DNA from 2 places in the Agromyces archimandritae genome. Region 1 is predicted to be linked to the other one. Evidence: predicted binding sites of a transcription regulator. Region 1 holds the regulator's gene; the other holds the start of a gene.
What was found. The regulator LexA, encoded in region 1, represses DNA repair genes until DNA is damaged. The targets are predictions, from matches to a motif close to TCGAACANNTGTTCGA.
Positions count from the first base shown of each region.

Region 2: the regulator LexA is predicted to act here: its motif matches at 5,377-5,392, upstream of G127AT_RS10215 (DmpA family aminopeptidase).

Region 1 is NZ_CP071696.1:377,285-389,165, forward strand. It holds gene G127AT_RS01820 (ATP-dependent helicase) at 1-4,213, opposite strand, end outside; gene G127AT_RS01825 (SseB family protein) at 4,256-5,044, opposite strand; gene priA (bifunctional 1-(5-phosphoribosyl)-5-((5-phosphoribosylamino)methylideneamino)imidazole-4-carboxamide isomerase/phosphoribosylanthranilate isomerase PriA) at 5,028-5,774, opposite strand; gene hisH (imidazole glycerol phosphate synthase subunit HisH) at 5,876-6,508, opposite strand; gene hisB (imidazoleglycerol-phosphate dehydratase HisB) at 6,505-7,113, opposite strand; gene G127AT_RS01845 (histidinol-phosphate transaminase) at 7,139-8,218, opposite strand; gene G127AT_RS01850 (LysM peptidoglycan-binding domain-containing protein) at 8,272-8,643, opposite strand; gene lexA (transcriptional repressor LexA) at 8,919-9,608, shown strand; gene G127AT_RS01860 (alpha/beta fold hydrolase) at 9,659-10,453, opposite strand; gene metE (5-methyltetrahydropteroyltriglutamate--homocysteine S-methyltransferase) at 10,534-11,881, opposite strand, start outside.
Region 2 is NZ_CP071696.1:2,237,094-2,248,974, reverse strand. It holds gene G127AT_RS10235 (polyamine ABC transporter substrate-binding protein) at 26-1,213, shown strand; gene G127AT_RS10230 (XRE family transcriptional regulator) at 1,354-2,859, shown strand; gene G127AT_RS10225 (TetR/AcrR family transcriptional regulator) at 3,173-3,757, opposite strand; gene G127AT_RS10220 (APC family permease) at 3,766-5,265, opposite strand; gene G127AT_RS10215 (DmpA family aminopeptidase) at 5,410-6,609, shown strand; gene G127AT_RS10210 (aspartate aminotransferase family protein) at 6,639-8,021, shown strand; gene G127AT_RS10205 (acyl-CoA dehydrogenase family protein) at 8,052-9,233, opposite strand; gene G127AT_RS10200 (CaiB/BaiF CoA transferase family protein) at 9,230-10,420, opposite strand; gene G127AT_RS10195 (NAD-dependent succinate-semialdehyde dehydrogenase) at 10,568-11,881, shown strand, end outside.

The DNA of each region.
Region 1 (11,881 bases):
CGAGCGCGACGGCCCCGGTCTCCGGCTGCGCGCGGAGGCGGTCCACGACCGCCGGGGTCGCGAACTGGGCGGCACCGAGCCCCTCGACGAAATAGCCCCGGCGAGCGCGGCCCGCGTCCTCGAACGCGGCGAGGGTGCGGTAGGCGAGGGCGAAGCCGCCCGGGACGCCCTCGGCGGCGACGGATCCGCGGGTGACGACCCCGTAGCGTTCGAGGAGCGTCTCGCCGAGCGCCTGCGCCCGGGCGGGGCCGTCGTCGGAGGGCAGCGGCAGCGCCGACCAGCGGCCGGCGACGTTCGGTGGACCGCCGCGCGACGGGAGCGGGGCCCGCGGCATCCGCCGCGCCCCGCTTCGGACCCGGGGCGGCGGGCGCCTGGACCGATGCGCCCCGCCCTCGAGGAGTGCGCGCACGGGCGCGAGGGTGTCGCCGCCGACGAGCCCAGCCCAGACGAGCCGCCACAACGCCGCGGTCAGGGCGTCGTCGTCGGTGCTGCCGATCGCGCCGGCGAGCTGGCGGAAGAAGTAGCCGCCGCCCGTGCCGAGCGTGGCCAGCACGTCCTGCTCCAGCGCCGAGAGTTCGATCGGCTCGGCGGCCGCGAGGGTGAGCGGTGCCGTGTCGGCCGGGTGCAGGCTCACCCAGCCGTCCCCGGCGAGCTCGCCGGCGCCGGCCCACAGCACCTCCCCCGTCGACGTCAGCTCGTCGAGCATCGCCGGCCGGTAGTCGGCGATGCGGGCGGGCAGCACGAGCGATTCGAGAGCGGATGCCGGTACGCGCGCCCCCTCGAGCTGCTCCACGACCGAGGCGACGCCGTCCACGCCGCGGAGCCGACCGCCGACATGCTGCCAACCCGGCAGGAAACGGGCGAAGCCGCGCTGCGGCACCGGCTCGACCTCGCGCCGGAGGGCGGCGAGCGAGCGACGGCGGATGCGGGCGAGCACCTCGGCGTCGCACCACTCGAGCCCGGTTCCGTCGGGGCGGAACTCGCCCTCGGCGAGCCGGTGCTGCTGGGCGAGGCGCCGCAGGGTCGCCGCGATATCGCCGGCGGTCAGCCCGAAGCCGGCGGCCGCCTCGGCGGCGCTGAACGGCCCGTGGGTGCGCGCGTAGCGGGAGACGAGATCGCCGAGCGGGTCGTCGACGGGATCCGCAAACACGGTCGGCACACCGGGCGGCACCGGGATGCCGAGGGCCGCCGACAGCCGGCCCGCATCCTCGACGGCGGCGAGCCGCTGCGTGCCCGCGAGCCGGACGCGGATCGCGCGGCCGGCGGCCACCAGTTCGGCGGCCGCGCCGGCGACGTCGGTCCCGGCATCCACCCGGTCGGCCAGCTCCTCGTCGTCGAGCGGACCGAGCTCGCGGATGAGGTCGGCCACCCCCTCGACGCCGCGGGCGTGCCGCTCCGGCGCGAGGCGCTGCAGCTCGCGTTCGGCGGCGGCGAGGACCCCGGGGTCGAGGAGCTCGCGGAGCTCCACCGTGCCGAGGAGCTCGGCGAGCATCCCCGTATCCAGGGCGAGGGCCGCCGCGCGCCGCTCGGCGAGGGGCTGATCGCCCTCGTACATGAACTCGCCGACGTAGCCGAAGAGCAGGCTCTGCGCGTACGGGCTCGCCGTCGCCGTGCGGGTCTCCACGATCCGCACCTCGCGGGCGTCGATGCGTTCGGCGAGCTCCCGCAGGGCATCAAGGTCGTAGACGTCCTGCAGACACTCGCGGGCCGCCTCCAGGATGATCGGGAAGTCCGGGTAGTCGCGGGCGACGTCCAGCAGCTGCGAGGCGCGGCGACGCTGCTGCCACAGCGGCGAACGCCGGGCCGGGTTCTGCTTCGGCAGCAGCAGGGCGCGCGCCGCGCACTCCCGGAAGCGGGAGGCGAAGAGCGAGGAATCAGCCAGGCTCGCCGTGACCCGCGCGGTCAGGTCGCCCGGGTCGACGGCGAACAGCTCGGCACCGGGCGGCTCGGCGCCCGTATCGGGGATCCGCAGCACGATGCCGTCGTCGGCGGCCACCGCGTTCGCATCGAGGCCGAACTCCTCGCGCACCCGTGCGCCGACGGCGAGCGCCCACGGCGCGTGCACGCGCATGCCGTACGGCGAATGCAGCACCACCCGCCAGTCGCCGAGCTCGTCGGGGAAGCGTTCGACGAGGAGCGTCCGGTCGTCGGGGACGACGCCGGTGGCCTGCCGCTGATCGGCGAGGAGCGCGATGAGGTTCGCCGCGGCGAGCGCGTCGAGCCCGCCGTCACGGAGCCGCCGCTCGGCATCCGCCGGGTCCGCATCGCCGAGCTCGCGCGTGAAGGCGCCGATGGCCCGCCCGAGCTCCGCGGGCCGGCCGATGCCGTCGCCCTTCCAGAACGGCATCCGCCCCGGCTGCCCGAACGCGGGGGTGACGGTGACGCGGTCGTAGCCGATCTCCTGGATGCGCCAGCTCGTCGTGCCGAGGGCGAAGACGTCGCCGACGCGCGACTCGTACACCATCTCCTCGTCGAGCTCGCCGACGCGGCGGCCCGCGCCCTCCCCCGCCATGAAGACGCCGAACAGGCCGCGGTCGGGGATCGTGCCGCCGCTCGTGACCGCCAGCCGTTGCGCCCCCGGCCGGCCGGTGACGGTGTTCGCCTCCCGGTCCCAGACGACCCGCGGGCGCAGTTCCCCGAAACGGTCGGAGGGGTAGCGGCCGGCGATGAGGTCGAGGGTCGCCTCGTAGGCGCTGCGCGGCAGCTCGGCGAACGGCGCCGAACGGCGGAGCAGGGCGAACCACTCCTCGACGTCCAGCACTTCCATCGCCGATGCGGCGATCGTGTGCTGGGCGAGCAGGTCGAGCGGGTTCTGCGGCACCCGGGTCGCCTCGATCGCCCCGGCGATCATGCGGTCGGCGACGACCGTGGCATGCAGGAGGTCCGCGCGATGCTTCGGGAAGAGCACGCCGCGGCTCACCTCGCCGACGCCGTGGCCGGCGCGCCCCACGCGCTGCAGGCCGCTCGCCACCGACGGCGGGGCCTCGACCTGGACGACGAGGTCGACGGCGCCCATGTCGATGCCGAGTTCGAGGCTGGAGGTCGCGACCACGCAGCGGAGCTCCCCGTGCTTCAGCTGATCCTCGATGACGGCCCGCTCCTCCCGGCTGACCGAACCGTGGTGGGCGCGGGCGAGCACGGGCGCGGCGCCGCTCGTGCTGTTCGCGGTGGATGCCAGGAGCGCCGGCATGCCGCCGGGGGTGGAAGGAGGCCCGACGCCGGGGGTGGATGGAGGCCCCGCCTCGGGGGTGGTGGATGCCGGCCCGGCATCCACACCCTCGCGCTCGGCGACGATCTCGTTCAAGCGCGCCGTCAGCCGTTCGGCGAGGCGTCGGGAGTTCGCGAACACGATCGAGGAGCGGTGCGCGAGCACCTCGTCGACGATCGCCTCCTCGACGTGCGGCCAGATCGTGCCGCCCTCTGCGGCGAGGTCGCCGAGATCCTCGAGCGGGACGACGACGCGCAGATCGAAGCGTTTGCCGGCCGGCGGCGCCACGATCGACACCGGGCGATCGCCGGCGAGGAAGCGCGCGACCTCCTCCGGCGGCCGCACCGTCGCCGACAGGCCGATTCGCTGCGCCGGGGCGGGCAGGCGTGCGTCGAGGCGTTCGAGGCTCACCGCGAGATGCGCGCCGCGTTTCGTGCCGGCGAGCGAGTGGATCTCGTCGACGATGACGGTCTCGACCGTGTCGAGGGTCTCGCGGGCGCGCGAGGTCAGCATGAGGAAGAGCGACTCGGGGGTCGTGATGAGGATCTCGGGTGGCCGGCTCACGAGCGCCCGGCGCTCGGCCGGGCCCGTGTCGCCCGTGCGGACGCCGACCGAGATCTCCGGCACCGGGGCTCCGAGCTCGCGGGCGGCCGCCGCGATGCCCTCGAGCGGACGCCGGAGGTTCCGCTCGACGTCGACGCCGAGGGCCTTCAGCGGGGAGAGGTAGAGCACGCGGACGCCCCGTCGCGGCTTCCCGGCGTTCTTCTCGGCGTGCTCGGCGCCCTGGGTGCGCTGGGCCTGCTCGGCGTGCTCGCTCGCCAGCCGGTCGATGGCCGAGAGGAAGGCCGCGAGGGTCTTGCCGGAGCCCGTCGGCGCGATCACGAGCGCATGTTCGCCGCGGCCGATCGCCGCCCACGCCTCGCGCTGCACGGGCGTCGGCGCCTCGAACGCCGAGGCGAACCAGTGCCGCGTCGACTCGGAGAATCCCTCGAACCCCTCCCCCATGCCTCCATTCAACCCGATGCGTGCGACACGCACACGGGCCGGCTATTCGGCGGCGGCCTGGACGAGCTTGACGGTCAGCGAATCGACCAGGGTCGCGATGGCGTCATCGGCCGCCCAGCGCTTGGCGAGACGGGCGAGGACGGCGTCGAGCTCCTCGCGGCCCAGGCCCGCGATCAGGCGGAGCCGGACGACGAGCTCCGGCCCCGCCAGCCGAGCGCCCGGATCGCCGGCGGCGAGCTCCACGTCGACCACGGCGAGCTCCGAGGCGATCGAACGCAAGAAGCCCTCGCGCACGGCCGGCTCCGCCCAGGCCGGCTTCCACGGCTTCTGCTGCGCCACGGCCCACACCGCCGGGCGCCTCAGCACGAACTCCGTCGGCGAACCCGGATCGAGCACGACGAGCTCGGTGCCGTCGTCGGCCGCGGCGAGCGCGACCCGAACCCCGTCGGCCGGGACGGGGCGGGCCGACCGGTTCCAGCGGCCCATGGCATCCACCGAGGCGAACACCGGCAGCACGCGCCGGCCGTCGGGGCCGTCGACCGTGACGATCGACAGCTCCTGGCTCTTGTCGACCGCGAGACCGCCGACGCCCGTCTCCGTGCCCCCGTCGCCGAGTTCGGCCATCAGCGGGATCAGCAGGCGCGCCTCGCGGAACGCGTCGACGACGGCATCCGCACCCGCCTCGCCCGCCCCGAAGCCCTCGAGCGCGAGTCTCAGCGCCTCGGGAGCGCGGCCGTCGTCGCCGGCGAACGGGTTCGCCTCGAACGCGCGGCCCGCCCACGGGCGGCCGGCGGAATCGGCGGTGTTGCCGTCGTTACTGGGATGCGACATCCAGCGCCTCGGGGAGGGTGAACGCTCCCGCGTACAGGGCCTTGCCGACGATCGCACCCTCGAGACCCGAGGGCACGAGTTCGCGCAGCGCCGCGATGTCGTCGAGGCTCGAGATGCCGCCGGAGGCGACCACGGGACGCTCGGTGCGTTCGGTGACGGCCCGCAGGAGATCCACGTTCGGGCCCTGGAGCGTTCCGTCCTTGGCGACGTCGGTGACGACGTAGCGGGCGGCCCCGGCATCCTCGAGACGGTCGAGCACCTCCCAGAGGTCGCCGCCGTCCTCCGTCCAGCCGCGCGCGGCCAGCGTCGTGCCGCGCACGTCGAGGCCGATCGCGATCGCCTCGCCGTACTGGGCGATGACGGACGCCGCCCATTCCGGGTTCTCGAGGGCCGCGGTGCCGAGGTTGATGCGCTTCGCACCGAGCTCGAGGGCCCGTTCGAGGGAACGGTCGTCGCGGATGCCGCCGGAGAGCTCGACGCTCACCCCGCGGACCTGGCGGATGACCCGCTTCAGGACTCCGGTGTTGCTGCCGCGGCCGAACGCCGCGTCCAGATCCACGAGGTGGATCCACTCCGCCCCCTGATCGGCCCACTCCTCGGCGGCCTGCACGGGGTCGCCGTAGCTCGTCTCGGTTCCGGCCTCGCCTTTCGTCAGGCGGACGGCCTTGCCGCCTGCGACGTCGACTGCCGGAAGCAGCACCAGTCGCGGCGAACTGCTGAACTCACTCATCACTGTCCTCGGGTCGTGGCCGTCGCATCCGACGACCGGCACAGTCACAGGATCCTACCCCCGAGCGCGCCCGATCCCCGATCCGGCGTCGCAACGCGGCGTCAGAACGTGCCGAGCCAGTTGCCGAGCAGGCGGATACCGGCACGATCCGACTTCTCCGGATGGAACTGCGTCGCCGAGAGCGGACCGTTCTCGACGGCGGCGAGGAAGGGGCCGCCGTAGTCGGCCCAGGTCAGCTTCGGGGCCGCAAGCGGCCCGTCGGCGTCGAGCTCCCACTCCTGCGCGGCATAGCTGTGCACGAAATAGAAGCGTTCGTCGCGGATGCCCGCGAACAGCCGGGAATCCTCGGGGGCGTCGACCGTGTTCCAGCCGATGTGCGGCAGGATCTCGGCCGGAAGCCCGCGTACCGTGCCCGGCCATTCGCCGAGCCCTTCGACCTCGGCCCCGCGCTCGACGCCGCGTGCGAAGAGCACCTGCATGCCGACGCAGATCCCGAGCACGGGCCGGCCGCCAGCCAGCCGCTTGTCGATGATCTCGCCGCCGCGGACGGCGTTCAGCTGTTCGACGACCGCGCTGAACGCGCCGACGCCGGGCACCAGCAGCCCGTCGGCCTCGAGGGCGGCGACGCGGTCGTCGGTGACCCGCACCGAGGCGCCGGCCGCCTCGAGCGCCTTGGCCGCCGAGTGGACGTTGCCCGAGCCGTAGTCGAGGACGACGACCTTCGGCGCGGTCACAGGCTGCCCTTCGTCGACGGGATGCCGGTGACGAGCGGATCTCGCGCCTTGGCCTGCCGGAAGGCGCGCGCGAAGGCCTTGAACTCGGCCTCGGCGATGTGGTGCGGGTCGCGGCCGCCGAGCACGGTGACATGCACAGTGAGGCCCGCGTTGAAGGCGATCGCCTCGAAGACGTGCCGCACCATCGAGCCCGTGAAGTGCCCCCCGACGAGGTGGAACTCGAAGCCGGCGGGCTCGCCCGTGTGCACGAGGTACGGCCGCCCCGAGATGTCGACGACGGCCTGTGCGAGCGCCTCGTCGAGCGGGACGAGGGCGTCACCGTAGCGGGAGATGCCGTGCTTGTCGCCGAGCGCCTCGCGGATCGCCTGCCCCAGGCAGATGCCCGTGTCCTCGACCGTGTGATGCACGTCGATGTCGGTGTCGCCGCTCGCGCGCACCCGGAGGTCGGTCAGCGAATGCTTCGCGAACGCCGTGAGCATGTGGTCGAAGAACGGGACCGTCGTGGCCACGTCGGCGACTCCGGTGCCGTCGAGGTCGAGTTCGAGCTCGATGCTCGACTCGCTCGTCTCGCGGACCACTCGGGCGGTGCGGTGTGCGCTCGTCATCCCTCGATTCTACGGGCGACGGGCATCACGCCCCCCCGATCGCGGCGAGCGCCTCGAGGAAGGCCGTCGTCTCGGCCTCGGTGCCGGCGCTGACGCGCATCGTGCCCGGCAGCCCGATGTCGCGGATCAGCACCCCGCGCTCCAGAAGCGCCCGGAACAGGGCTTGCGGGTCGTCGACCCCGCCGAAGAGCACGAAGTTCGACCCCGAACGGTAGGGGCGGTACCCGAGGCGGGCGAGTTCGACGCCGATGCGTTCGCGCTGCAGCCGGATCTCACCGACGGTCGCGAGCATCTCCGGCGCGTGCGCGAGGGCCCCCAGGGCTGCGGCCTGGGTGATCGCCGACAGGTGGTACGGCAGCCGCACGAGGCGGAGCGCGTCGGTGACGGCCGGATCGGCGGCGAGGTAGCCGACGCGGGCCCCGGCGAAGGCGAAGGCCTTGCTCATCGTGCGCGACACGATCAGGCGGGGGCGCCCGGGTAGCAGCGTCAGGGCGCTCGGTGTGCCGGGCTCGGCGAACTCGGCGTAGGCCTCGTCGACGACGACGATGCCGCGGGCCGCGTCGGCGACGGCCGTGATCGTCTCGATCGACAGGGGCGTGCCGGTCGGATTATTCGGCGAGCAGAGGAAGACGACGTCCGGGTCGTGCTCGCGGATCGCGGCGAGCGCCGTCTCGGGGCCGAGCTCGTAGTCCTCGTCGCGGGTCGCCTCGATCCACCGGGTGCCCGTGCCGTCGGCCAGGATGCGGTACATCGAGTACGTCGGGCCGAAGCCGAGGAGGGAACGGCCCGGGCCGCCGAAGGCCTGCAGGATCTGCTGGAGCACCTCGTTCGAGCCGTTCGCCGCCCAGATCTGCTCGGCCGACAGGCCGTGCCCGAGGTAGCCGGCGAGGGCCTCGCGCAGTTCGGTGAATTCGCGGTCGGGGTAACGGTTCAGGCCGATGACGGCGGCGGCCACGCGGGCGACGATGTCGTGCGCCACATCCTCGGGGATGGGATGCGTGTTCTCGTTGACGTTCAGCGCGACGGGCACGCGCTGCTGAGGGGCCCCGTAGGCGGACTTGCCGCGAAGATCGTCGCGGATCGGGAGGTCGTCGAGCTGGGTCACCTCCCCATGTTACGGCCCGCCTCGGCGGCGCCGGCTGCGGGCACCGCGGCCGCTCAGAGCCCGAGCGGGAGCGCCAGGAGCTGCCCGGCCTGCAGCACGACGTCGTCGAGGCCGTTCAGGCGGACGATCTCGTCGACCACGACCCGGGGGTCGGCATCGGGGGCTGCGGTTTCGGCGATGGCCCAGAGCGACGCACCGGGTTCGACCGTGACGTAGCGGACCTCGGGCGCCCCGCCCGGCACCTCGGCGATCGCACCGCCGGAGGCGATCATCCAGACGAAGGCGAGCGCGGCGAGCGGTGCCGCCGCGAGCCCCGTGAAGACCGCTCGACCGCGCCTGGTGAGCCTGAGCCTCGTGCGCGGCGCCGGATCCGGGCGCCGCGGCATGCGGGCGGATGCCGTGGCCGGGAATGCCATCGTGCTCATGCTCGTCTCCATTCCGCTTCGGGTTCCGAGTCGCATCGGGCCCTCGGCCGGGAGGACCCGATGCGAAACTCTGTACCGAAGATATCTTCGATTCGGTTTTCGATCAAGCACCCGCTCCCCGGCGTGTCTCCCCGGGGAATCGGGCAACACGCTCGAATGAATGTTTGCCGCGAGCCGCCTGTACGGATACAGTTTCGAATATCCGAATCCATGCAAGCGGATACCACCGACATCCGGCCGCCAGGCCTGAAGGGGCGAGCGACGTGACCACCGAGATCGACGAGGCGCAGAAGCCGGCGAAGGCACGGCGGCGGCGCTCGCTGACCCCCAAACAGCAGGCCATCCTCGCCGCCATCCAGGATTCGGTCGCCACCCGCGGCTACCCGCCGAGCATGCGCGAGATCGGCGACGCCGTCGGGCTCTCCTCGCTCTCGAGCGTGACCCACCAGCTCGGCCAGCTCGAACTCGCCGGCTACCTGCGCCGCGACCCGAACCGTCCGCGGGCGCTCGAGGTGCTCATCGAACTGCCCGGCCGGGAGCGCACGGCGCCCGACAGCGCCGCGCCCGCGGCCGTGCCGGCCCCCGTCGGCGACGCGACCATGGTGCCGCTCGTCGGCCGCATCGCCGCCGGCGTGCCGATCACCGCCGAGCAGCAGATCGAGGAGATCTTCCCCCTGCCGCGCCAGCTCGTCGGCAAGGGCGAACTGTTCATGCTGAAGGTCATCGGCGACTCGATGATCGACGCCGCCATCTGCGACGGCGACTGGGTCGTCGTCCGCCAGCAGCCGACCGCCGAGAACGGCGAGATCGTCGCCGCCATGCTCGACGGCGAGGCGACCGTGAAGGTCTTCCGCCAGCGCGACGGTCACACCTGGTTGCTGCCGCGCAACTCGGCGTTCGAGCCGATCATGGGCGACGAGGCCGAGGTGCTCGGCAAGGTCGTCGCGGTGCTCCGCACGGTCTGAAGCGGCCCCGCCCCCTCCCCGGCGGTTCGCGGGCGCCGGCGGTCCGAGCGTCAGTCGCGGATCGGCACCGTCGCTCGGATCGGCACCGTCGCGAGCGCCGGCTCGGGCTGCAGGGCGAGCGAAGCGACCCACGTTCGGATCGTCTCCATGAACCCGGCGTGATCATCGCGGAAGACGGTGTGGCCCGTGCCGGGCACCGTCGCGACCGTGAGGCCATCGGCGCGCATCTGCGCCGCGACCTTCTTCGTGATGAGCAGGCTCTTCTCGGCGAGCACCACCAGGCTCGGCATCGCCGGCTGCGACGGCGGCACGAGCGCCCGCGAATCGGCCAGGCCGAGGATCGTGCGCTTATCCCAGTCGCGGAGGGTCGCCAGCTCGATGTCGACGTCGTCCGCATGCCACTTCGGATTCATCCGGACCAGCGCCGAGCGCTTCGGCCGCGGCATGAGCGCGAAGGCGAGCTTCATGAGCCAGCCGTACGGGCCCTTCGGGAACGAGAACGCGGGGTCGATGTAGATCGCCGCACGCGGCGCGAGACGATCGGCGACGAGCGAGGCGACGAGCCCGCCGAGCGAATGCCCCATCACCACGTCCGGCGCCCCGGTCAACAGCGGCTCGACGGTCTCGACGACGTCATCGGCCCACGCCTTCGGCGAGTACCGGGCGGAACGTGCGCTCTTGCCGTGGCCGGCGAGATCCACCGCGATCACCCGCACGTCCTTGGCCACGAGCTCGGCGACCACACGGTGCCACGCACGCGAATCCGACATGATGCCGTGGATCAGAATCGCCGTGCGAGGCCCGTGCCCCGTCTCATGTACCGCTAGCTGCATGCCCACGACCATACGCGGCCGATCTGTGCGAGTGCCCGGCGACGCCCGGGAGGACGCACAACGGCATCCGCCCGGGCGAGGCGGGACGCGCCTCAGTCGGCCGCGGCGACGAGCCCGGCCCGCACCTGACGGGCGGCCTCGACGATGTGCTCCAGGCTCGCGACGGTCTCCTCGTAGCCGCGGGTCTTCAGCCCGCAGTCCGGGTTCACCCACAGCCGCTCGCGCGGAACACCGCCGGCGGCACGCTCGAGCAGGCCGCGCACCTCCTCGACGCTCGGCACGCGCGGCGAATGGATGTCGTACACCCCCGGCCCGATGCCGTGGTCGAAGCCGGAAGCGCTGATGTCGTCGACGACTTCCATGCGGCTGCGGGCCGCCTCGATCGACGTGACGTCGGCATCCAGGGCGCGGATCGCGTCGATGACCTGGCCGAACTCCGAGTAGCAGAGGTGCGTGTGCACCTGCGTGTCGGGGCCGGCACCGGCCGTCGCGAGACGGAACGCATCCACCGACCAGTCGAGGTAGGCGGGCTGGTCGGCACGCTTCAGCGGCAGCAGTTCGCGCAACGCCGGCTCGTCGACCTGGATGACGCGGATGCCGGCGGCCTGGAGGTCGGCGACCTCGTCGCGGAGAGCGAGGGCGACCTGCTTCGCCGTGTCGGCCAGCGGCTGGTCGTCGCGGACGAACGACCACGCGAGGATCGTCACCGGCCCCGTCAGCATGCCCTTGACGGGCTTGTCGGTGAGGGACTGCGCGAAACCCGACCAGGCGACCGTCATCGGCTCGGGCCGCGACACGTCGCCCCACAGGATCGACGGGCGCGTGCAGCGCGAACCGTAGGACTGCACCCAGCCGTGCTGCGTCACCGCGAAGCCGTCGAGCTGCTCGGCGAAGTACTGCACCATGTCGTTGCGCTCGGGCTCTCCGTGCACGAGGACGTCGAGGCCGAGCTCCTCCTGCAGGCGGATCACGCGCTCGATCTCCTCGCGCATGAGGGCCGTGTAGCCGGCCTCGTCGAGTTCGCCGCGGAGCAGCCGGGCGCGGGCGCGACGGATGTCGGCGGTCTGCGGGAAGGAGCCGATCGTCGTCGTCGGCAGCTCGGGCAGACCGAGCGACGCCTGTGCGGCCACGCGCGCGGCGTAGTCGATGCGGGCGGCATCCGCCGGCGTCAGGGCTGCGATGCGCTCGCGCACCTCCGGCACCCGCACCCCCGGTGCGGCCGCGCGGTCGGCGAGCGAGGCCGTCGCGGCGGCGAGCTCGGCGGCGACGGCAGCCTCGCCCTCGACGAGGCCCCGGGCCAGGGTCGCGACCTGTGCGACCTTCTGGTCGGCGAAGGCGAGCCAGGAGCGCAGCCGCTCGTCGAGTTCGGTCTCGTCGTCGACGTCGTGCGGAACGTGCAGGAGCGACGTCGAGGTCGACACGGCGACCTCGCCCGTGAGT
Region 2 (11,881 bases), 1.6 Mb from region 1:
TGAATGGCGCACGGGGGAGGTTGTCGTGCGGAGTCCTTGGGGTGCGGGCCGACCCGTGCGGGTGCTGGCCGGCGAGTCGGCGGCCGAGCGGATCGGGCGCGATCTCTCGCGCCGGCGCTTCCTCGGCATGGCGGCGGTCGCGGGGGCGACGGGGCTGTTGGCGGCCTGCACGCCGAGCGGCCGCGGCCCGAGTCCGGCGCCGTCGGGCACCGATCGGCGGATCGCCGGCGGCCTGTCGATCGGCACCTGGGGCGCCTACGACGCCCCCGAGGTGCTGGAGTCGTTCACGCAGACGTTCGGCCCGGCGGTGACGCTGGATTCCTACGGGTCGAACGAGGAGATGCTGGCCAAGCTCGACGCGGGCGCCGCCTACGATCTCGTGGTGCCGACGAGCACGTATCTGCCGCCCATGATCGCCCGGGGGCGCCTGCGGCGTCTCGACCGCGACCGCATCCCGAATCTCGCGAACGTCGACGCGGCATACCGCGGCATGCCGTGGGATCCGGACGACGAGTTCTCGGTCTGCAAGGCGTGGGGCACGACGGGCTTCCTGTACGACACGACGGTCATCCGCCGTGAGCTGTCGACGTGGGCGGACTTCCTCGATGCCGCCCAGCGCGAGGCGAGCGGGGCGACGACGATGCTGGATGCGAAGGAGGACGTCGCGGGCGCGTATTTCTGGGCGAACGGCATCGACTGGATGACGACGGACGAGGCCGAGCTCGCGGCCGCCGAGGACTTCCTGGTGAACACGCTCGCACCGCATCTGCAGGGGTTCGATTCGGCGCCGAGCGAGGCGCGGATCCCGGATGCCACGAGTGCGCTCGTGCAGGACTGGAACGGCGATGCGCGCTTCGGCATCCTCGCGAGCGATGAGCCGGAGCGGTGGCGCTGGGTGCTCGGAGCCCCGCGCACGGAGCTGTGGATGGACTGCTGGGCGATCCCGGCCGATGCGGCGAACCCGGACGCGGCGCACGCGTTCATCGACTGGGTGCTGGAGCCTCCGCATTCGCTCGCCGAGCTCGAGTTCACGGGCTATCACACGGGCACGGCCGGCGTCGAGCGTGCGGCCCGGGATGCCGGCGTGGAACTGCCGGAGATGATCTTCTTCTCCCCCGAGCAGCTCGAGACGATGGACGAGGGCGAGCTGACGGCGGCGCAGCCGCGCCTGGTGGAGATCCTCGACGCGGCGAAGGCGCGCGTCGGCGCCTGAGTGCGATTTTCGCAACACCCGCGGTTTTTTCCGGGTGTGGATGCCGGGATGCCGCGCGTACCGGCATCCACACCCCTGCTTCGCAGAACTTCTCTTGTTCTTCTGTTTGCCATCGACGCAGGCTCGTGTGAGCATGAACCATGGTCATCGTCGATTCGGGTCGAACGCTCACCGCATCCGCGCACCAGCCTGCGCAGGCCGAGGCCGACGGGCACGACGTCGATGCGCTCACCCTCGGCCGCCGCATCCGCGAACGCCGCACCGCACGCGGCATGACCCTCGGCCAGCTCGCCGCCGGCGTCGACCGGGCACCGAGCCAGATCTCGATGATCGAGAACGGCAAGCGCGAACCGCGCCTGTCGATGCTCCGCCAGATCGCCCTGACCCTCGGCACGAGCGCCGACGAACTCCTCGAAGAAGAGCCGCCCTCCGAGCGGGCCGCGCTCGAGATCGCCGTCGAACGCGCCCAGCGCGGCCCCGTCTTCGAAGCGCTCGGGCTGCCGCGCTTCCGCATCGGCAAGGGCCTCAGCGACCAGACCCTGCAGACCCTGCTCGCCCTGCACAACGAGATCGACCGCCTGCACCGCGAGCGGGCCGCCACGCCCGAGGAGGCCCGGCGGGCCAACGCCGAACTCCGCGACGAGATGCGCGCCCGCGACAACCACTTCCCCGAACTCGAGGCCGAGGCCGCCGAACTCCTGGCCGCCGTCGGCCACTCCGGCGGGCCCGTCTCCCACCAGCTCGTCGGCGACATGGCCGCCCATCTCGGCTTCTCGCTGCACTACGTCGGCGACCTGCCGCACTCCACGAGATCCGTCACCGACAAACGCAACGGCCGCATCTACCTGCCGACGACGCACTCGCCCTCGCGCGACTCCCGCTCCCCCATCCTGCAGGCCCTCGCGAGCCAGGTGCTCGGCCACGAGGAGCCCGAGAGCTACGCCGAGTTCCTCCGCCAGCGCGTCGAGACCAACTACCTGACGGCGGCGATCCTGCTGCCCGAGGAGGCCACGGTCCGCTTCCTCACCGAGGCGAAGAACCTCCGGCGCATCTCGATGGAAGACCTCCGCGACGCCTACGCCGTCTCCTACGAGACCGCAGCGCACCGCTTCACGAACCTCGCCACCGCTCGCCTCGGCATCCCGGTGCACTTCATGAAGGTGCACGAGTCGGGCACGATCATCAAGGCGTACGAGAACGACCAGGTGCGCTTCCCGTCCGACGCGCTCGGTGCGATCGAGGGCACGACCGTGTGCCGCAACTGGACGGCGCGCACCGTCTTCGACGTCGAGGACCGCTTCAGCCCCTGGTACCAGTACACCGACACCCCCTCCGGTACCTTCTGGTGCACCTCCCGCATCGAGAAGGCGAAGGAGGGCGAGTACTCGGTGTCGGTCGGGGTGCCGTTCCAGCATGTGAAGTGGTTCCGGGGCCGCGAGACCGCGAATCGGGCGGTGTCGCGCTGCCCCGAGGAGTCGTGCTGCCGGCGGGCGCCGGGCGGACTCTCCGAGCGATGGGCGGATGCCGCATGGCCGGCCGCGCGCACCCCGACGAGCCTGTTGGCGGCACTGCCGACGGGCGGCTTCCCGGGCGTCGACGAGACCGAGGTGTACGAGTTCCTCGAGGCGCACGCCCCCGCCGAGTAACCGCGCGGGGCTGGTCTCGATACGGCCGCCAGCGGCCTACTCGACCGACGGAGGGGGGCTCGCTGGTCTCGATACGGCCGCCAGCGGCCTACTCGACCGACGGGCGGCGCCCCTCCGCCGGTCGAGGAGCGAGCGCAGCGAGCCCCCTTCCGCCGGTCGAGGAGCGAGCGCAGCGAGCCCCCTTCCGCCGGTCGAGGAGCGAGCGCAGCGAGCCCCCCTCCGCCGGTCGAGGAGCGAGCGCAGCGAGCGTCTCGAGACCCCCGCCGATCAACTACCCGAGGCACCGACCCAGACCGGCGGCTTCGCCCCGGTTTCAGCCGAGATCGCAGTCCAGGGCGAGTTCGGCGTAGCCGATCACGGCCCCGCGGCATTCGCCACGGTCGAGATCCACCCCGACGAGCGGGTAGAGATCGTATGCGTCCTCGAGCGCGACGATGTTCCGGGCGACCATGGACAGTTCCTGCCTCGGGCGGAAGGCACCGAGCGCGACCCCGATCTCGATCGTGGATCGGTACAGCATGACCTGACGTTCGACGATCGAACGGTGCAAGGGCTTGTAGCTGGGCTTCTCGCGCAAGAGCCCGATGCTCTCGTAGACGATCCTGAGATCGCCGCTGATCTCGTCCGGCACCCCGGCTTCGATGAGTGCGCGCAAGCGGGCGACCGGGTCGGGCTCGCGGAGGGTGATCGCCCGGCGACGCTCGTAGAACTCCTCCAGCACGCCTTCCACCGCGGCGAGCTGCAACTGTTCGAAGTTCTCGAAGTAGTACAACACGCTGCCGACGCTCATCTCGGCCTCCGCGGCGACCGCGCGCACGTTCGCCTGCGCGAGGCCCTGGTCACGGGCGACACGGCGCAGCGCCGCGACGAGTTCGCCGCGACGCTCCGTCCGTTTCACGCCCCGCGTCACTCGGCCCCCACGCGGGGCCCGGCCGCAGCCGCGTCGTCGAGGTTCTCGGCGAGCGCCGCATACCGTGCGGGATCGCGCCGTCTGATGACCATGCCCATGACGATACCGGCGATGAACAGCACGGGCGTGGGCGCGAGGAGCACCCAGTTGATCGGCCCCGTGAAGGTCGTGACGATCTCGAAGTTGAAGGCGATGAGCAGGAACCCGGTGATGAGGCCGGCGGCACCGAGCGCCGGGGCGACGAGCACGCGCCACGGGCTGTGCCCGCGGCGGTTCCGTGCGAAGAACCCGACGACGGCGACGGCGGCGACCCCCTGTGCGAAGACGAGCCCGGCGACCCCGGTCGCGTAGGTCCAGATCGCGAACTGGAGGAACGGGTCGGCGCCGAGGGCGAAGGCCACGAGGATGGCGACGAGCGCGAGCACGCTCATGACGGCGCTCGCCGCGTGCGGGGCCTTCGTCTTCGCATGCGTCCGGCCGAGGACGGCCGGCAGCAGCCGTTCCCGCCCGAGCGCGTAGAGGTAACGACTGGAGGCGTTGTGGAACGCGAGGACGCAGGCGAAGAAGCTCGTCACGATGAGCACCTGCATGACGACGGCAGCCCACGCGCCCAGGTACTCCTCGCCTGCGGCGAAGACCATCGTCTCGAAGGCGTCGGACCGGGCCATCTCGATGACGCCGTCGGCACCGAAGGCGACCGTCAGCATCCAGAACGTGAAGGCGTAGAAGACGCCGAGGAAGGCGATGGCGACGTACGTCGCGATGGGGATCGTGCGCTTCGGGCGCTTCGCCTCCTCGGCGTAGATCGCGGTGCCCTCGAACCCGAGGTATGCGCCGAACCCGACGACGAAGAGGCTTCCGGAGCCGGCGGCGAAGAAGATCTCCCGCGGGTCGAAGGGCGCCGCGCTGATCGGCTCTGGTCCGCCCTGACCGAGCACGGCGATCGCGAGCGCGAGCAGGATCACGACTTCGAGCGTGAGCAGGACCCCGAGCACCTTCGCCCCGACGTCGATCTTGCGGTACCCGAGGACGGCGACGAGTGCGGCCGCGATGAGCGACCAGACCACCCACGGCAGTTCGATGCCGAAGATCCCGCCGAAGGTGAGTTCGCCGAAGAAGCCGATGAAGCCGTAGAAGCAGACCGAGAGGATGGCGTAGGCGAAGATCGTGACGAAGGCCACGCCCGTGCCGGCGGGCTTGCCGATGCCGCGGGCGACGTAGGCGTAGAAGGCGCCCGTGTTGCGCACGTGCGTCGACATCGCCGTGAAGCCCGAGGCGAAGAGGATGAGCACGACCGCGCACACGAGCATCGCACCGGCCGCACCGATGCCGCCCATGCGCATCGAGGTCGGGGCGGCGCTCGCGACCACCGTCAGCGGGGCCGCGGCCGAGACGACGAAGAAGACGATGTCGCCGACGCCGAGCCGCCCGGCGGCGAGTGCGCCTCTTCGTGTGGATGGAGCTCGTTCGCCGCTGTTGACCGTCTGTTCGGACATCGTCGTCTCCTCCGCTCGGGGCCCGTCCGGTACGGGATCCTGGATTTGAACGCCCATTCAAGCCACAGGTAAGAATGCCTGTCAAGAGTGCTAAGTTGTGCCGCAGACGGTTTGAACGTCTGTTCAGCATTTTGAGGAGCGTCGATGACGACCACCGCACCCCGCGCGAGAGACCTCGGCATCCCCTTCGACGGGCGCGCCGGGCGCTGGAACGCGATCACCGACGTTCCGGGCGTCGAGGTCGGCTACGCGACGATCGCGTCCGGCGATCCGGCGGGCCCCGGCTCCGCGTCCGTCGCCCGTACGGGGGTCACGGCGATCCTCCCCCGAGGGAGGGACGGTATCGGCGTGCCCTGCGCGGCGGGGACCTTCTCGCTGAACGGGAACGGCGAGCTCACCGGGCGCACCTGGATCGACGAGTCCGGCGCGCTCACCCTGCCGATCGCCCTCACGAACTCGCATGCGGTCGGCGCCGTGCACCGCGGGGTCGACGAATGGGTGCATCGCACGCGCCCCGACCTTTCCGCGCAGTGGATGCTACCCGTCGTCGGCGAGACCTGGGACGGATACCTGAACGCGATCAACGCCGGCAACGTCCGGCCGGAGCACGCCGGCGCCGCGCTCGACGCCGCGCACGGCGGAGCGATTTCCGAGGGTTCCGTGGGCGGCGGCACCGGCATGACCTGCTACGGCTTCAAGGGAGGTTCGGGCACGGCGTCCCGCCTCGTCGAGGTCGGCGGTGAGCACTACACGGTCGGCGTGTTCCTGCAGGCGAACTTCGGCTCCCGCGACGAGCTGCGCATCGATGGGCGCCGCCTCGGCCGTTCCTCGGCTGCACCGAATCCCATGGAGACGACCGCCTGGCTCGAACGCGACGGGGAACGCGCCCGAGTCGCCGGGGGATCGGGCAGCGTGATCGTCGTCGTCGCAACGGATGCCCCCTTGCTGCCCGGTCAGTGCGCCGCGCTCGCGCGGCGCGTTCCCCTCGGCCTCGCCCGCACCGGGACCACCGCGAGCCATTTCTCCGGTGACATCTTCCTCGCCTTCTCGACCGCGAACCCCGGCGCTCTGACCTCGATGCTCGGCCACGAGCAGGGCCGCGGTCTCGAGACGCTCGCCTTCGTGCCATGGGGGCGGATCGATCCGTTCTTCGCCGCCGTCGTCGAGGCGGTCGAGGAGGCCACGGTCAACGCTCTCGTGGCCGCCCGTGACACGGTCGGCCGTGACGGGCACGTCGCCTTCGCCCTCCCGCATGACGAGGTGCGGTCCGCCTTCGCGGCACCGCCGCACCCGTCCCCCTCCGTGCCGACCACCGACCGCCAGACCGTGAAGGAGCACGAATGACCGATACGACGAGCGCACCGGCGCATGCCATGCCGTTCACGGCCCCGACAGGCACCCGGCATCCGCTGCCGGCGCCTGAGCTCGGGGCCGCAGTGCGCGCGGACGACCGCGCGCACGTCTTCCACTCCTGGAGCGCGCAGTCGCTCATCGACCCGCTGCCCGTCGCCGGCGGATCGGGCTCGACCTTCTGGGACTACGAGGGCAACGCCTATCTCGACTTCTCGAGCCAGCTCGTGAACCTGAACCTCGGCCACGGGCATCCGGACCTCGTCGAAGCCATCCGGCACCAGGCCGGACGACTGGCGACGATCCAGCCCTCGATGGCGTCCGACGTGCGCGGCGAGCTCGCGCGACGCATCGCAGAGGTCGCACCGGGTGATCTCGACCGGGTCTTCTTCACGAACGGCGGGGCCGACGCGAACGAATACGCGGTGCGGATGGCGCGCCTGGTCACGGGCCGGCGCAAGGTGCTCTCGGCGTACCGCAGCTACCACGGTGCGACGGCCACGGCGATCTCGCTCACGGGAGACCCGCGCCGTTGGGCGAACGAGCCCGGCGACGGCAGCGTCGCCCACTTCTTCGGCCCGTACCCGTATCGTTCCGCGTTCCACTCGTCCACCCCGGAAGAGGAGGCCGATCGTGCGCTCGCGCATCTCGAACAGGTCATCGTCCTCGAGGGCGCGGAGACGATCGCAGCGATCATCCTCGAGACGATCGTGGGCACGAACGGGGTTCTCGTGCCGCCGCCCGGATACCTCGCCGGCGTACGCGAGCTGTGCGACCGGTACGGCATCGTTTACATCGCCGACGAAGTCATGGTCGGGTTCGGCCGGGTCGGCGAGTGGTTCGCGGTGAACGGCTTCGGCGTCGTGCCCGATCTCGTGACCTTCGCGAAGGGCGTGAACTCGGGGTACGTCCCGCTCGGCGGGGTGATCATGTCCCCGTGGATCGCGGCGTATTTCGACGAGCGGCCGTTCCCCGGCGGGCTCACCTACTCCGGGCACCCGCTCGCCTGCGCGGCCGGCGTGGCGACGTTCGAGGTCTTCGAGCGGGACCGCATCCTCGAACACGTCCGCGACCTCGGCGAGCGCATCGTCGCCCCGCGTCTGGCCGCCGTCGCCGATGCGCATCCCTCGGTCGGCGAGGTCCGCGGGCGCGGCCTGTTCTGGGCGATCGAGCTCGTGCGGGATCAGGGCACGCACGAGCCGCTCGTCCCCTTCAACGCCTCCGGTGCCGATGCAGCGCCCGTCGCCGCAGTGGCCGCCGCCTGCAAACGCGCCGGGCTCTGGCCGTTCACGCATTTCAACCGGGTGCACGTGGCCCCGCCGCTCGTCATCGCGGAGGAGGAGCTCGCCCACGGCCTCGACATCATCGACGAGGCGCTCGATGTCGCCGACGCACACCTCGGCTGACGCGGCGCGGGGCCCCGGCCGCATCCGCCCTCAGAACGCGCCGAGGCCCGTCAGCTCGCGGCCGATGACGAGCTGGTGGATCTCGTCCGTGCCCTCGTAGGTGCGGACCGATTCGAGGTTGGCAGCGTGCCGCATCACCGGGAACGCGCTCGTGATGCCGTCGCCGGCCAGGATCGAGCGCGCCTGGTGGGCGATCTCGAGCGCCTCGCGCACCGCGTTCAGTTTGCCGACCGAGATCTGCGCCGGCGTGAGCGCCCCGCGCTCCTTCGCACGCCCGAGGTGCAGCGCGAGCAGGTACCCCTTCTCGAGTTCGACGGCCATATCGGCGAGCTTGGCCTGGGTGAGCTGGGCGGCGCCGATGGGGCGGCCGAACACCTCGCGTTCGCTCGCGCGGCCGACGGCGGCGTCGAAGCAGGATCTGGCCGCGCCCATCGCCCCCCACACGATCCCGAAGCGCGCCTCGTTCAGGCAGCCGAACGGGCCCGACAGGCCCGCCGCATCCGGCAGCATCGCCTCGGCCGGCAGACGCACGCCGTCCAGGCGCACATCGCACTGCACCGAGGCGCGCATCGAGAGCTTTCCGGTGATCGGCGTCGCCTCGAAGCCGGCCGTCGCGGTCGGCACGAGGAAGCCGCGCACCGCCCGGGCACCGGTGCCGAAGCCGTCCTCCTCGACCCGCGCCCACACCACGGCGACGTCGGCGAGCGAGGCGAGGCCGATCCACCGCTTGGCGCCGTCGATGACCCAGTCGCCGCCGTCGCGCCGGGCGACGGTCGTCATCGCGCCCGGGTCGCTGCCGCCCTGCGGTTCGGTGAGCGCGAAGCATCCGACGAGGGTGCCTGCGGCCATCCCGGGCAGCCACTGCTCCTTCTGCGCCTCCGTGCCGTATTCGGCGATCGCGCTCATCGCGAGCGAGCCCTGCACCGAGACGAAGGTGCGCCACCCCGAGTCGGCGGCCTCGATCTCGCTGCACACGAGCCCGTACGAGACGGCGCCGGCGCCGGCGCAGCCGTACCCGGTGAGGTGCATGCCGAGGAAGCCGGCCTCGCCGAGCGCGGGAACGAGTTCGCGGCGGAAGTGCGCGCGCTCCCAGTCGTCGTCGACGACGGGGGCGATGTGTTCGGCGGCGAAGGCGCGCGCCCGGTCGCGCCAGCCGCGTTCCTCCTCGCTGAGCAGGGCGTCGAGGTCGAAGATGCGGTCGAGCGCGGTCACGCGGGTTCCTTTCTCGGGTGCGGATGCCGTGGCGCGGCGTTCTCGGCCGCGCCGGCGCGCCCGTCGGGGGCGTCGCCCGGGCGCGCCCCGGCATCCGCCCATACCGCGCCGTCGTGCTCGCCGAGCCCGGGCGGCCCCTCCGTGTACGCGGCCGGCGTGCGGCCGAGGCCGACGGGGTTCGCGATCGAGGCGCCGCCGGGGGCGACGGGGTCGAGCCCCAGCCCTTCGGCGAACGCGACGGCCTCGGCGATGTCGTTGACGAGCCCGGCCGGAACGCCGGCGTCCGTGCACACCCCCACCCACTCGGCCGCCGGCCGCGTCGCGAAGGCGGCCTCGAGGAGGGGTTCGAGCTCGTCGCGTGCGGCGACGCGGGCCGGGTTCGTCGCATAGCGGGGGTCGTCGGCGAGCTCGGGTCGGCCGATGAGACGCGCGAGGGTGCGGAACTGGCGGTCGTTGCCGACGGCGAGCACGAGCTCCCGGTCGGCGGCGCGGAACACGGCATACGGCGCGATCGAGGGGTGCCGGTTGCCGAGTCGCGCCGGCGCCTGCCCGGTGGCCAGCGTCGAGGAGGCCTGGTTCACGAGGGCCGACAGCAGGCTCTGCAGCAGGTTCACCTCGACGTGCTGGCCGATGCCGCTTCGATCCCGCTCGCGGAGGGCGAGCAGGATGCCGCTCAGCGCGTTCTGCGCGGTGATGACGTCGACGAGGGCGACGCCGGCTTTCACCGGCTCGCCGCCCGGGTGCCCGGTGACCGACATGAGGCCGCCGACGGCCTGCACGAGCAGGTCGTAGCCGGGCATCCCGGCCCCGGCGCCGAATCCGGTGATCGAGCAGCTGATGATCGCGGGGTTCCCGGCGGCGAGCGAGGCGTGGTCGAGCCCGAAGCGGGCCATCACCCCCGGGCGGAAGTTCTCGACGACGACGTCGGCGGATGCCGCGAGCCGTCGCGCCCGGGCGAGCCCGGCCTCCGTCGTCAGGTCGAGCACGACGGATCGTTTGCCGCGGTTCACGGCGCCGAAGTAGGTGGATCGGCCCAGGGCATCCACCGGCGGACGCCATGCGCGCGTCTCGTCGCCGCCGGGCGGCTCGACCTTGATCACGTCGGCGCCGAAGTCGGCCATGAGCATCGTCGCGTAGGGGCCGGCGAGCACCCGCGAGAAGTCGGCGACGCGGATGCCCGCGAGCACTGCCTGCACCTCGGCCTCCTCGCCGTCGTCGCCGGTTGCCGCGAACAGCGCCACCGTGCACGGCCACCATACCCGTAGGCTGGTGCCCGACGGCGCCGACGCCGAACCTGCGGGGCCCGTCGTTCGCATACCCGTGGAAGGAGCCTCATGAGCTACGCCGTCGTCGACCCCGCGACCGGAGCAACGATCGAGCAGTACCCCACCATCACCGACGCCGAGCTCGAGGCGGCCCTGGGCCTGGCCGACGCCGCGCATCGCGACTGGTCGAAGACCTCGACGGTCGGCGAGCGCAGCGCCCTCATCCGCCGGGTCGGGCAGCTGCATTCGGAGCGGCGCGAGCAGCTCGCGAAGATCATCGTGCGCGAGATGGGCAAGCCGATCGAGCAGGCTCTCGGCGAGGTCGATTTCGCCGCCGAGATCTACACGTACTACGCCGACAACGCCGAGGCGATCATGCGCGACGAGCCGATCGATCTGCTCGCCGGCGAGGGCTCGGCGTTCATCCGCCGCGATTCGCTCGGGGTGCTGCTCGGCATCATGCCGTGGAACTTCCCGTACTACCAGGTCGCCCGCTTCGCGGGGCCGAACCTGGTGACCGGCAACACGATCGTCCTGAAGCACGCCCCGCAGTGCCCCGAGTCGGCGATCGCGATCGAGCAGATCTTCCGCGACGCCGGCTTCCCCGCAGGCGCCTATGTCAACATCCTCGCCTCGAACGAGCAGATCGAGGGCGTCATCGCCGACCCGCGGGTGCGCGGCGTCTCGCTCACCGGCTCGGAGCGGGCCGGCACGGCGGTCGCCGAGCTCGCCGGCCGGCACCTGAAGAAGGTCGTGCTCGAGCTCGGCGGTTCGGATCCGTTCCTGCTGTTCTCGACCGACGACCTCGATGCGACGGTGGATGCCGCCGTCTCCGCCCGCCTCGACAACAGCGGTCAGTCGTGCAACGCCGCCAAGCGTTTCATCGTGGTCGACGGGCTGTACGACGCGTTCCTGGAGAAGTTCACGGCGGCGCTCACCGCGGTCGAGGCGAAGGATCCGTCGTCGCCGGATGCGGTCATCGGCCCGCTGTCGTCGGCGGCGGCCGCCGAGCGGCTCGAGGGCCAGGTGCAGCGGGCCGTGGCCGGCGGGGCGACGCTCGTGGCCGGCGGCGGCCGCAGCGGCAACTTCTTCGAGACGACGGTGCTGACCGAGGTGGATGCCGGAAACGACGCGTACCGCGAGGAGTTCTTCGGACCGGTCGCGGCCGTCTACCGCGCCGCCGACGAGGCGGAGGCGGTGCGGATCGCCAACGACACCCCGTTCGGCCTCGGCTCGTACGTGTTCACGACGGATCCCGAGCAGGCGCTGCGCGTGGCGGATGCGATCGAGGCCGGCATGGTCTTCATCAACGCGGTGGGCGCAGAGGGCGCCGAGCTGCCCTTCGGCGGTGTGAAGCGTTCGGGTTCGGGCCGCGAGCTCGGC